2 regions of the Halomonas sp. 72 genome follow, and region 1 is predicted to be linked to the other one. Evidence: predicted binding sites of a transcription regulator. Region 1 holds the regulator's gene; the other holds the start of a gene.

Evidence for each region. The regulator sigma-54, encoded in region 1, starts transcription at its own class of promoters, with help from an activator protein. The targets are predictions, from matches to a motif close to TGGCACNNNNNTTGCTNT.
Region 2: ACT3T6_RS13320 (nitrate reductase) is a predicted target of sigma-54. The motif match lies at 5,345-5,362, and genes of this name have one in related genera.

Annotation. Positions count from the first base shown of each region.
Region 1 is NZ_JBQSYY010000005.1:138,495-145,495, forward strand. Features, by position in the region: gene ACT3T6_RS07490 (KdsC family phosphatase) at 1-34, shown strand, start outside; gene lptC (LPS export ABC transporter periplasmic protein LptC) at 34-606, shown strand; gene lptA (lipopolysaccharide transport periplasmic protein LptA) at 615-1,106, shown strand; gene lptB (LPS export ABC transporter ATP-binding protein) at 1,116-1,865, shown strand; gene ACT3T6_RS07510 (RNA polymerase factor sigma-54) at 1,989-3,401, shown strand; gene hpf (ribosome hibernation-promoting factor, HPF/YfiA family) at 3,500-3,808, shown strand; gene ACT3T6_RS07520 (PTS sugar transporter subunit IIA) at 3,813-4,283, shown strand; gene rapZ (RNase adapter RapZ) at 4,351-5,265, shown strand; gene ACT3T6_RS07530 (HPr family phosphocarrier protein) at 5,326-5,595, shown strand; gene pmbA (metalloprotease PmbA) at 5,606-6,946, opposite strand.
Region 2 is NZ_JBQSYY010000015.1:60,774-67,774, forward strand. Features, by position in the region: gene dkgB (2,5-didehydrogluconate reductase DkgB) at 1-61, opposite strand, end outside; gene ACT3T6_RS13310 (MFS transporter) at 268-1,527, shown strand; gene cobA (uroporphyrinogen-III C-methyltransferase) at 1,492-2,406, opposite strand; gene ACT3T6_RS13320 (nitrate reductase) at 2,366-5,101, opposite strand; gene ACT3T6_RS13325 (NAD(P)/FAD-dependent oxidoreductase) at 5,896-7,001, shown strand, end outside.

The DNA of each region.
Region 1 (7,001 bases):
TGTTCTTGAGTCGTATTTGAATGGTCGCGTGTAATGTTTCAAAGAACCAAGAAACGCGTCGGGTTAGCGGCCCTGGTGGTCGCTTTAGGGGGGCTGCTGGTATGGCTGGACCCACGCGGCCCGGAAGACCGGCCCGTTGACGAAGAAGCGCAGGCTGAAGAGCCTGGCCACGTGCTGGAAAATGCCGAGATCACGCTGTTTGGTGAAACAGGGCATATCCAGCAGTCGCTGGCCGCGCCTTTATTGGTTTACATACCACAAAGCACCCTGGCCGAAGTCACTCAACCCGAAGCGACGCTGTTTGATAGTGATAACCGAGAGTGGCTCGCTCACGCCAACGAAGGCGTTCTGAACACGGCCACCCAAGCGCTAACACTGTCTGGTGATGCACGGCTTCTGGCGCCTACAGAAGGCTGGCAGCTTGATACTGAGTTATTACATTATGATGGGGTAGCGCGTCATGTCTGGAGTGAGGCGCCCGCCGTGTTTCAGCAGCCACCTCAACGAATGAGCGCATCACGTATGGATGTTTGGCTTGATGATAGCCAGGTCCGACTAACCGATAACGTCCGCGGCCATCACCCCCCCGCAACACAAAATCCTTAGGAGTCGCTATGAACGCTTTTATTCGCACCGCGCTTTTCGCCCTTGCGGTGCCGCTATCGGCAGCGGCCCAGACAAGCCAAGCCCCCATTGAAGTAGAAGCCGACCAGCTAGACCTTGATCAGCGTGCAGGCACTGCCGTTTATTCAGGCGATGTCAATATTCGCCAAGGCAGTATGCAGCTACGTGGTGATCGCGTTGAAATTATCCGTAACGACGCGGGTGAGCTTTCTCGCGCTATTGCCACCGGAGAGCGCGCCTATCTACGCAATCAACTCGATGATCAGGACGCGCCGATGGAAGGATGGGCACGCCGCGTGGTTTATCACGTAGCAGAGCGGCGTGTAGAGCTTATTGACCAGGCCGAACTGACCCAAGCGGGTGATCAGTTTACCGGTGGCCGCCTGGAGTACTTCATTGACCGCGAAGTGGTGCAGGCACGCTCCGATGTAAACGGTAGCGAGCCGCAGCGTATTCGTATGACGCTTCAGCCAGCGCAATAGGAGTCAACCATGTCTATTGCGGAAGCACCGCCCATAAAAACTCTTTACGCCAATCACTTGGCAAAAAGCTATAAGCGCCGCCGCGTGGTTAAAGACATTAGCCTGGAGATTGCTCAAGGCAGCGTGGTAGGCCTGCTCGGCCCTAACGGCGCGGGTAAAACCACATCGTTTTATATGATTGTGGGTCTGGTGAAGTCTGATGCGGGTACGGTGCGTATCGACGAGCAAGACTTAACCCGCGTTCCCATGCACGAACGCGCGATGGCCGGCATTGGCTATCTACCCCAGGAAGCGTCTATTTTTCGCAAGCTATCGGTTGCGGATAATATTATGGCGATTCTGGAAACCCGCAAAGATCTGGACAGGGCAGGACGAGAGCAGCGGCTTGAGGCCCTGCTTGACGACTTTCATATTACCCACATCCGTGACAACCTGGGCATGAGCCTTTCCGGCGGCGAGCGGCGACGCGTCGAAATTGCCCGTTCCTTGGCCACAGAGCCCGCGTTTATCTTGCTGGACGAGCCATTTGCAGGTGTCGATCCCATCTCGGTTGGTGAAATCAAGAGCATTATTCGCGCCTTAAAACAGCGCCACATTGGCGTGCTAATTACTGATCATAACGTCCGAGAAACACTGGATATTTGCGATATCGCCTATATTGTCGGTGACGGCCACATTATTGCTGGCGGCAGCCCTCAGACTATCCTTGATAACCAAAAAGTGAGGGAAGTTTACCTGGGTGCTGATTTTCGCTTATGAATTTAATTTCACCGCTAAACAGTGATCTGCAGTAAAAATTTTATCAGTGGCATGCTTATTGCACTTGCACAACAACATGACTCGCACTAGGGTGAAGCTTTCCGATTAACGAGTGGTTCTCAGATGGTCATGAAAGCTTCTCTCCAATTGCGTATCGGTACGCAGCTGACCATGACACCTCAGCTGCAGCAAGCGATTGCACTGCTACAGCTATCGACATTGGATCTACGTCAGGAAATTCAGCAGGCACTGGATGCCAACCCAATGCTGGAGCAGGAAGACGAGTTCGGCGAGCAGGCGACCGTCGAAACACCTGACGAGGAGTGGTCAGAAAGCATTCCCGAGGAACTGTCTGTCGATAGCGACTGGTCTGATACTTACCAGGACATGGGTAGCTCTGGCAGCAGCGAAGGCCCCGATTTTGAACGCCAGGCCGCGGGACAAAGCCTGCATGGACATCTCCTTTGGCAGCTGGCGATGACCGACTTTACGGCTCGTGAGCAGCTAATCGCCGAAAGCCTGATTGATGCACTGGACGCCAATGGCTACCTGACGCAGCCGCTCAACGATATCCGCGATGGGTTACGTGCTCAGAGCATCGAAGGTCTCAGCCAGCGAGAGATGGAGACCATTCTGATGCGTTTACAGCAGTTCGAGCCAACGGGCGTCTTCGCCCGTGACTTGCGCGAATGTTTGATGCTTCAGCTAGCAACGCTCCCCGACGACACGCCCCTACTGGTTCCCGCGCGCCGATTGGTTCGTCAGTTTCTTGAAGCGCTGGGCAAAAATGACATGCGCCTATTAAAGCGCCGCCTAAGCCTGGACGATGAGCAGCTAGACGATGTGATCGGTCTGATCCGAAGCCTGGACCCACGCCCAGGCAGCGCTTATGGCGTCACCGACGATAGCTATATCACGCCCGACCTGGTCGTACGTCATGACCATGAAGGCTGGCACCTGGAGCTTAACCCTGAAGCCCTGCCCCGGCTGCGTATCCAGCCCGACTACGCCAGCTTAATCAAGCGTGCAGACAAGAGTCAGGATAACCAGTTTTTAAAAGAGCACTTGCAAGAAGCGCGCTGGCTAATCAAAAGCCTGTCCAGCCGCAACGACACGCTTCTACGCGTAGGGCGCGAGATTATCACTCGCCAAATCGGTTTTTTAGAGCACGGTGAAGAAGCGATGAAGCCGTTGATTCTTGCCGATATTGCCGAGGCGGTTGAGATGCACGAATCAACCATTTCTCGGGTCACCACACAAAAATATATCCATACCCCACGGGGCGTATTCGAACTCAAGTACTTTTTCTCAAGCCAAATTAGCGGGCAGGATGGCGCAGACAGCCACTCAAGCACCGCGATTCGCGCCCGGCTTAAAAAGTTGATTCAAGATGAGCCTCCCGGCAAACCTCTTTCGGACAGTCGTTTGGTGACATTACTGGGAGATGGCGGCATCACAGTGGCACGCCGTACGGTGGCGAAATATCGTGAGTCGCTGGGCATTCCCTCATCAAGTGAACGTCGTCGTTTGCGTTAGTCGTTACAAGAGAAATGGCAAAACTCGCGACAGGGGCTTTGCAACACCGTAAAAAGGGTTACAATCGAAATTCAGTCCGATGGATAAGGAGCACGTCAATGCAAGTAAATATCACGGGTCATCATGTAGAACTGACTGACGCCTTGCGTGACTACGTTAATGAAAAACTTGAACGCATCGAACGTCATTACGACCACATCACCACGGTACAAGTCACCTTATCTATTGAGAAGGAGCGCCAACATGCCGCGTGCACCCTTCATGCGGCAGGCGCCGACTTACATGCCGACGCCGAAGATGTCGATATGTATGCCGCTATTGACGCCTTAGCAGACAAAATTGATCGTCAACTCGTTAAGCACAAGGAAAAAGCACAAGCTCGCGCCCAAGGCGCTGGCGTGCGTTAATTCAATGACGTTGGAAACCATCCTCCCCCCGGAGCGCGTACTTTACGACGTGCCCGGGGGCAGCAAAAAGCGGGTGCTGGAGTTTTTCAGCACCTTTATCGCTCAAAATACACCCAGTCTGGATAGCCAGGAAGTTTTCAGCCGACTGATCGGCCGGGAACGTCTTGGCAGCACGGGGATCGGTAACGGCGTCGCCATCCCCCATGCGCGCAGCCCACATTGCGTTACGCCTATTGCGGGTTTTTTAAAATTATCAGAACCTATTGATTTTGATGCTATTGATGGCGACCCGGTCGACCTCGTCTTTGTGCTGCTGGTTCCCGAAGAGGCTGACGACACGCATTTGTCGCTTTTGGGCCAAGTGGCCACCATCATGAATGATGCGAGCACACGCCAGGCATTACGCAAAACCAGCAGCCAGCACGATTTGCTTGACCTGCTAATGGGCAAGATTCGCGAACAGGCCGCTCCATAATCGCCCATAACGACTAACACATTTTCATGCGTTATCCCTTTTATACGTTCAATCAGAGAGAGCCACTATGCAACTGGTGATTATTAGCGGCCGCTCTGGCTCTGGCAAATCAATCGCATTACAAGCGCTGGAAGATATTGGCTATTACGCCATTGATAATCTCCCCGCCATGTTGCTTGGTTCTTTGGTTGACGAACTCCGTGACGAGGGTGAGCGCACGCATCTAGCGGTCAGTATTGATGCCCGCAACCTGCCAGCGGCGCTTGAGCGCCTTCCCGCACTGCTTGAAGAGCTGCGCGCGCGGCCTATAGATTGTCAGGTTATCTATCTAACCACCGATTCACGTATTTTACTGGAACGCTATTCTGCGACACGGCGACGCCATCCGTTAACGCGCAACAGTGATATGACGCTTGAAGAGGCGATAGAGAAAGAGGAAGAGACGCTCAACGAAATACGTGATTTGGCCGACCTGCGGATTGATACATCACGCTTATCGGTCCACGACCTGCGTCGGCGCATTTCAGACCAGGTAGCCCACCAGCGCAAAGACCAGCTAACACTCACCTTTGAGTCGTTCGGCTACAAGCATGGCGTACCCATGGATGCAGATTTAGTCTTTGATGTACGCTGCCTGCCCAACCCTTATTGGGACCCAACGCTACGCCAGTACACAGGACGTGATGCCACGATTATTGCGTTTCTGCGCGGCTACCCGATTGTCGAAGAGATGAGCCATGATATTCAGGCAATGCTTGAGCGCTGGCTGCCTGCTTACCAAAATAGTCAGCGCAGCTATATGACGGTGGCTATTGGCTGTACCGGCGGGCAGCACCGTTCTGTGTATATTGCCGAACAGCTGGCGCAAAAGCTGGCACCGCTCATCGGCGAAGTCCAGTTGCGTCACCGAGAACTGGAGCTGCAATACACGCTACGAGGAACCCGGGCAGAGCCACCGACGGCTCCTCCATTTTCCGAGTAGACGCCCAGCCCTACGTAAACGCTTATGCCTAATGACACCACTCGGAAAAAAGGAACCAGGGTGCCAGAAAGAACCTTAACGCTTACCAATCAGCGCGGCCTACATGCCCGCGCCGCCACAAAACTGGTGAAGTGCAGCCAGCACTACTCCGCCAGCATACAGGTGTATAAACAGCAGCAAATGGCTGATGCAGCCAACATCATGTCGCTATTGATGCTGGCCGCACCCTGCGGCACCCAACTGCGGATTTGTGCGGAAGGCGAGGATGCCGAACAAGCGCTTGATGCAATCCAAGCGCTGTTCGACGCCCGCTTTGACGAAGATCAGTAGTGCGGCTTTTTTAGCTACCGGCGACGGTCATCGCATCCACTAACCAGCTGCCCGTATGAATGCTGCCGCGCGTATCGATATCACTTCCGATACCGACAAGGCCTGAGAACATACGCTCAAGGTTTCCAGCGATGGTAAATTCTTCAACCGGATACTGGATTTCTCCATTCTCGACCCAGAAGCCCGCCGCACCACGCGAGTAATCCCCGGTTACGCCGTTCACGCCTTGGCCCATTAGTTCGGTAACCCAAATGCCTCGACCCATCGTTTTAAGCAGCGCATCACGCGTCTGCAAGGGTGCGTCTAAACGCACGTTGCGGGCACCGCCAGCATTCCCCGTGGTTTGCATGCCCAAGCGACGGGCACTGTAGGACGAAAGCATATAGCTTGCGATACGCCCCTGTTCGATAAAGCGGTTATTACGTGTCTGTACACCTTCTCCATCAAACGGCGTACTGGCGGTCGCTCCTATTTCCATAGGGCGCTCTTCCAGACTAAACCACTCAGGAAATAACGGCGTGCCCAAACGGTCACACAAGAAAGAGGATTGGCGATACAGCGCACCACCCGCCAACGCGCCCAATAAATGCCCAACCAGACCACTAGACAGCGAAGGATCAAACAGAATGGGAAAGGTGCCAGTTGGCGGCCGCTTGGCACCTAACCGGCGCAGCGTACGGGCCGCGGCCTCGCGCCCTACTTCACTCGGGTCGCGCAAATGCTGTGGATTACGCGCAGAGGTATAGTCATAGTCCCGCTGCATACCGCCTTCATCCTGAGCAATGAGCATGCATGAAAGGGAGTGACTACTGCCTTTTTGGGTACCTAAAAAACCATGGCTGTTAGCATAAACCCGTACGCCCTCACCGCTTGAAAGCGACGCGCCTTCTGACTGACTAATACCCTCAACGTCACGACCCGCCTGCTCGCAGGCAAGCGCAAGGTCGATTGCTTGCTCAGTTGTCAGCGCCCACGGGTAATGAACCTTAAGGTCCGGCAATTCGGTCGCCATCTGATCGGCATCCGCCAAGCCAGCCACCGGGTCTTCACCGGTATAACGCGCAATGGCTAATGCTTTCTCAACCGTTGCTTGAATCGAGGCACTGCTGGCGTCACTCGACGATGCACTTCCTTTGCGCTTGCCGACGTAAAGCGTGACGGCAATGCCCTGGTCTCGTGAAAGCTCAACCGTCTCCACATCGCCCAAGCGCACGCTAACGCCCACGCCCTGATCAACGCTTGCGCCCACTTCCGCCGCATCGGCTCCCAGGCGCTTGGCCAAGGTCAACGCCTCTTCTGCACGCGCGGTTAACAGTGCCTGCTGCGAGGATGCATCAAATGCCTGTGCCATATAGCCTCCTTTTTCGTACGAATCTCATCGCCGAATCAATGTTCTTGTCGCAGCC
Region 2 (7,001 bases), on a different contig from region 1:
TTAGCGTATCGCCTTCCAAGCGAAAAGTACCGAAACCGGGGTTAGGCATAACCTTTTGCATCATTAACATCCTTTTCTATTGATAGCGTGTTAATTAACATGGGGCAGCCGTCACGTGACTTCAACCACTCACTAGAAAAACCCCTTAATAGGCTTGGCATTAACCAGGCGGAATTTACGGGCATTTTGATCCACGTTTGGCGCCATAAGCGATAGAATTATAAAAATTCGCTTGCTAACATTCTCTTGCTAACCAAGATACCGCCCATGCCCCCAGACAACAACACGCTTGCAGCGACCGATGCCCCGCTGCTTCCCATTCATCGCCAACCGGGCTTTCTAAGCTTTCTTCTCTCCCGCCTTGCAGCCGTTTTTGCCATGCAAATTCAGGCCATTGTGGTGGCCTGGCAGGTATATGACATTACCCGTGATGCCATGTCGCTTGCCTATGTGGGGCTTGCGCAGTTTCTGCCTATGGTGATTTTACTGCTGCCCGCCGGCGATGTGGTCGACCGTTTTCCGCGCAAGCGCATTCTGCAACTCAGCTGGGCAGTACAAGGCATTTGTAGCGCACTGCTGCTTTTATTGGCGCAGGCCAATCACGGTAGCGTTATTGAATTTTATGTTGTGCTGGCTCTGTTTGGCTGTGCTCGGGCGTTTACCGGCCCCACGCTGCAAAGTATGTTGCCCAATATTGTGCCCCGCGCTCAGCTTGCCCAGGCCATTGCGCTGAATAGCTCGATCATGAAAGTCGCAGTGATTAGCGGGCCATTGCTGGGCGGCGTACTTTACAGTGTGGGCGGCGGCAGCCTGGCTTATGCCGTGTGCTTGGGCTGCTTTATCGTCGCGCTGGCCTTACTGATGCTGGTACCAGTGCTCTATGTTGAGAAAGCCAAGGTATTGGAAAGCACCGCCTGGAAGCGCTTTTCCGCAGGCATTCGCTATATCCGCTATCAGCCGATTATTCTGGGCGCCATTTCGTTGGATCTATTTGCCGTGCTGCTGGGTGGCGTCGTGGCGCTGCTGCCCATTTACGCTCAGGAAGTTCTGCATGTTGGCCCTGAAGGGCTAGGTGCATTGCGCAGCGCAATTGCGGTGGGTGCATTATTGATGGGGCTTTATCTTGGCGTTCGCGGCATCAAGCGCCGCGCCGGGCATGTGATGTTTGCCGCCGTGGCCGTGTTTGGCTTGGCGAATCTGGTGTTTGCCTTCTCAACCCTGTTCTGGGTGTCAATGATCGCCATGCTGGTGGCGGGTGCGGCCGATATGATCAGCGTTTATGTACGCACCACTGTGATTCAGCTGGCCACGCCGGATGAAATGCGCGGCCGGGTGAATGCCGTCAATATGCTGTTTATTGGCTCAAGCAATGAGTTGGGCGAGTTCCGCGCAGGCAGCATGGCTGCCGGGTTTGGCGTAGTGCCCGCCGCGGTGATTGGCGGCGTGGGCACGTTGGCGGTGGTCGGCCTGTGGATGCGCCTGTTCCCAACGCTACGTCAGGTCGACCGCTTCGATGATGCCCGCTGAGGCAAGCGCATTAGCGGGGCTGCTCGCCACCATACTCACCACGCTGCCCACCAGAATCACGCAGGGTGATGGCAGCGGATGATCCGCCAGGCGTTGGGGCATATCGTTAAGGGTACCCACCAATGCCTGCTGTTCAGGCAGGCTGGCATTGGCGACCAACATGATCGGCCACTCATCGGGCAAGCCGGCCTGACGTAGCCCTGCGCAAATGGCCTCTACCTTGGAAAGCCCCATATAAAACACCAGGGTTTCATCGCGGCGGGCCAGAGTTTTCCAGTCGGGCGCGCCGCCCTCACGGCATAGCTGTGCGGTAATAAAGCGCAGCTGCTGAGAGTGGCCCCGGTCGGTTAGCGGGATCCCCAGGCTTGCGGCGGCGGCAGACGCCGCAGTAATGCCGGGCACGATGTGCGCGGGCACATTGGCATCCGCCAGAGCGGCAAGCTCTTCGCCCATACGCGCAAAGATACCGGGGTCACCGCCTTTCAAGCGCACCACCGATTTTCCGGCGCTTGCCAGCTTGACCATCAAAGCGCCAATTTCCGCTTGAGGCATACTGTGATGGCCACTGGCTTTGCCAACGTAGTAGCGCTCGGCGGAAAGCGGAATCAGCCCCAGCACATCGTCGCCTACCAAACGGTCATACACGATAGCATCGGCCTGCATTAACAGCCGCGCGGCTTTCAGCGTTAACAGCTCCATATCACCACTGCCCGCACCAACCAGATACACATGCCCAGCCGTGCATTCGCCGCGTAGCTTAAGCGAAGGCGCACTTGAGGCGCTGCGCGGGGAGCGCTGGAATGGCGACAGCACACGCTGCGTAAAGCGCATCGTGGCCTCAGGCCACTTCTGTAGTAGACGCTTGCTTAGCACGCGCATGTGAACGCTCCTCTTCAATCAGGGACTTCAATTCAGGCAAACAACTACCGCATTGGGTTCCACAGGCAAGCCGTGCGCCCAATGCTTCAACGCTGGCATCACCGGCACGAATGGCATTAACAATCGCCGCCTGGCCCACCTGGTGGCAGCTGCATACCACGGGGCCGGTATCGGCGGCTCCATCGTCACACCCCGCTAACAGCCGGCGCCGGTGCTTATCACTTATGACTGTTTCATTAAAACGCGCTTCAAGCCAGGCAAGCCCGGGCAATTCGCGCGGCGGGCCGACCATCAGCCACCAGCGCAGTTTGCCCTGCACAATAGCCGCAGCGCGCAGGCGGCCATTGCCGCTGTCTTCACACCACAAAGAAGCCCCTTCGGGTAGCCACGTAGCGAGCAGCGCCACCCTGTCATGTACCGGTTTTGCATCTGCCAGCTGCCAGCGCTGACAGCCCTGCATGGGTACGCGTGCCCAATAATCGCTTCTGCACCACGGGGGCACTTCCTGACTATTATCCCCTAATGGATGGGCAATCAACAGCGTTGCCTCCCAGGCTACTTCAAGCGGTGCCAGCGCCACAGCGCCGTGCTTGGCTTCTGGCTGGCCTGACACAGGGTCGGTCAAAGCTTTTAGCATGGCACCGCTACGCGCCGATTTACTGAACGCATCGCTCCAGTGCATGGGAATAAACACCTCGCCACGCCGCTGGGCATTCGAGATACGCACGCGCCCCCGGTACTCGCCGCTGGCGGCGGACAATACTGCCAGTTGCTGGTCGCCAATGCCATAGTTCGCAGCATCGCCTGGGTGGAATTCGATAAACGGCTCGTGGCGATGATTCATCAGCCGGGGCGCGCGTGCCGTGCGCGTCATGGTGTGCCACTGGTCGCGAATACGCCCGGTGTTCAGGCGCAGCGGGTAGGCGTCACTCAGGCGTTGCTCCGGCAAGCGCGGCGTTATGGCGATGAAGTTGGCGCGCCCATCAGGCGTGGCAAACTTGCCATCTTCAAATAACCGCGCCGTTCCGTGAGGCGCTGAAGACGTCACCGGCCACTGAATAGGCGCCAGCGCGTCGTAGCCCTCGCGCCCAAGTCCCACAAGGCCGGAAATATCGAATAGCCGTTTGCTCTCTCCCTCATTCTCAAAGCCGGAAAGGCGCGCGTGCTCATCAAAAATTTCATGGGGATGGCTATAGTCAAACGCCTCCTGAAAGCCTAACCGCTTGGCGGCTTCGCACATAATCCACCAGTCGTGACGCGCTTGGCCAGGCGCGGGTAGCAAGCCACGCTGGCGTGAAATACGCCGCTCGGAATTGGTCACCGTGCCGTCTTTTTCAGACCACCCCGTCGCGGGCAGAATGATATCGGCGTAGGCCAGCAGGTCGGTATGGCTTGCGCACTCAGACACAATTACCAGTGAGCACTTTTCAAGCGCACGCCGCACGCGGGCGGCATCCGGCAAGCTGACCGCTGGGTTGGTGGCCATTATCCAAAGCGCCTTTATTTCGCCCCGCTCAACCGCGTCAAAAAGCTCGATCGCCTTATAGCCAGGCGCCTGGGGCAGTTCGGGCATTAACGTTTCCGTCGCCCAAAAGCGGGTGATTCGGCCAAGGGCGCCAGGGGTGTGATAATCCATATGCGCGGCCAGCTGGTTGGCAAGCCCACCCACTTCGCGTCCGCCCATGGCATTGGGTTGGCCGGTGATCGAGAAAGGCCCCGCCCCGGGCAAACCGATTTTGCCGCCCGCCAGATGGCAGTTAATGATCGCATTGCACTTATCAGTACCGCTTGTGGATTGATTGACGCCCTGGGAGTAGAGCGTCACGACATGGAGTTGGCTGGCAAACCAGTAGTAAAAGGTCTCCAACCGCTCAGGGTCGATATCACATATCGCCGCCACGTCATTAATATCATGCTGGCTCGCGGCCAGCAGCGCTTCGTCGAAACCTTGTGTATGGCGATCCAGATAGAGCTGATCCAGCTTGTTATTCTCAGCCATCCAGGCCAGCAGGCCATTGAACAGCACCGCATCGCTGCCGGGTGCGATGCCCAGGTACAGGTCGGCAATTTCGCAGCTGTCGGTCACGCGCGGGTCGATGACCACCACCCGCATCAGCGGATTGCGCGTTTTGGCGACCTTCAAGCGCTGGTAAAGCACCGGGTGGTTCCAGGCCAGATTCGAGCCCACCAGCACCACCAGTTCGGCCTCTTCAGTATCTTCATAGTTGCAGGGAACGGCGTCTGCGCCCAACGAGCGTTTATACGCCGCCACGGCAGAAGCCATGCAGAGTCGCGAGTTGGTATCCAGGTGCGGCGTGCCTAAAAAGCCTTTAAACAGCTTATTGGCCACATAGTAATCTTCGGTTAATAGCTGACCTGAAAGGTAAGCACCCACGGACTCTGCGCCGTAAGTTGCGCGAGTCGTTTGCAACCGCTCTGCCAAGGTGGTTAATGCCACATTCCAGTCAACGGCCTGGCCATCGACCCAGGGCGTGGTGAGCCGGTCATGGTGGCCAAGGGTTTCGTGCAGTGCCGAGCCTTTCACACACAGCCGGCCAAAATTGGCGGGATGGTCGCGGTCGCCTTCAACCGCGCTGATTGTGCCGCCTGCCACAGTGGCGGTTACGCCGCAGCCGACACCGCAATAAGGGCACGTCGTGTTTGCTTTACAAGCCGAGCGTGTGGCCTGGGACATACTGATTTCCTCCCGCTTAAAAAGCAAAAAGCGCCCAAGCGAGCCTCATAAGAAGCCTGCCTGGACGCCGTTGTCTCAGGGACACCTGCACCGGTGCCGAATGTCGCACTGCTGGGATTGGACACATTTATTAATGGCCTGTCGTCTGATGGCGTTAGCGTTGTTATTTGCCCGTCAAACTCGATGGCTGCATTTTATTGTGCCGATAAACCCGTCTGTGCTTTGTTGCTTGTTACCAAGGTAATAGCAAGGCCTGCGCCAACCAGCCTATTAAAATAAAAATACCAGCTTAAACAGCAGGTTAATAAACAATAGAATATCTTTCGACCGACCGTGTAGACAGTTTATTTTCAAACGCTGACTACTCTCGGTGCATCTTTACCGCTTAGCGCACCAAGAGCGTGCGCAGGCTGAGCTTAAGCGGCTGAAAAGGCGCTTTCTTCAACCTATTTATTTAAATCAACCTATTGATAAGTAATATAAAAATAAATAACGAGCGATGTTTGGCTGATTAATTGCCCTGTACTGATTAGATAAATTCAAGTCTAGCTGGCAGCCAACGGTGGCTGCTCTGTGCTTAACCCACGAACGGGTTTGGCCTCAGCTACCGGGCAACGAAGCCCCTGATACGGTTTTCCTGGCAATCCACTTGCCCGGGACGCTAACTCAGGGGCTTTTTTATTGTTTTTTCTTCAGCGCTGCGCCACGACAGCATTTATCGCTGCCAGATATTTGTAGCCAGGTCTTTGTAGACAGGTATTGGCAGCCAAGCGCGAAACAGTAAGGAGCAACCCATGATCGCTATCTCTCGGTGCTCGTCTGATGATCACTTGGTCATTATCGGCAACGGCATGGCGAGCCAGCGTCTGCTAGAGGCGGTCGTTAAATTGCCTCACCGACCCCAGCAAATAACGGTGATTGGTGCAGAAGCATCTCCCGCTTATAACCGGATACTGCTATCGCCACTGCTCGCCGATGAAATGCCGCCTAGCGCCCTCACCTTGCGGGATGCGCAGTGGTACGCCAAGCAAGGTATCACCCTGCACTTAAATGAATGCGTGCTGGAGATCAACCGTGCAGAACAGCGCGTTGTCACTCCCTGCCGCACGCTAACTTATGACCGCCTGGTGATTGCCACCGGCTCACGCCCGACGCTGCCCGAGGTACCCGGCATTGGCCTTAACGGCGTGCATGGGTTTCGTACCCTGCAAGATGCCGACACGCTCGCAAAGTTTGCCTTGCAGGGCGGGGAATGCGTCGTGGTCGGCGGCGGGCTGTTGGGGCTCGAGGCCGCTGAAGGGCTTCGCAAGCGGGGTGCCAGCGTCAGCGTTCTACAGCGAAGTAAGCGGTTAATGAATCGTCAGCTGGATAGCATGGCCGCTGGGCTTCTAGAAACGACGCTTACCCAACGTGGCTTGACCATCTTAACCAATGCACGCATCAGCCATTTTGAAGACGACGGCGCGGGAAGCCTGGCCGCCGTTGTACTGGAGGATGGCCAGCGCCTGCCTGCCCAAAGCGTCATCGTGGCAACCGGCGTTACACCTAACGCAGAACTTGGCCATCAGGCAGGCTTGGCTACACAGCGCGCCATCATGGTTGATGACACGCTCACTACCTCCGACCCGCATATTCATGCATTGGGCGAGTGTTGCCAGTTCGAGCAGCACACCTACGGCCTGGTCGAGCCGATCTGGCGCCAGGTAGATGTGTTAGCCAACACGCTGTGTGGCGATGGCAGCGTCCGCTATCGTGAGGCGCCAACCGCTACCAAGCTTAAAATCAGCGGCCTGGCCCTCTACGCGTTTGGCCCCACGGAGGCCGCGCCAGAACATGAAGTACTGCATTACAGCGACCCGGAAAACGGCGACTACCGCCGCCTGTTACTGCGCAACGGAAG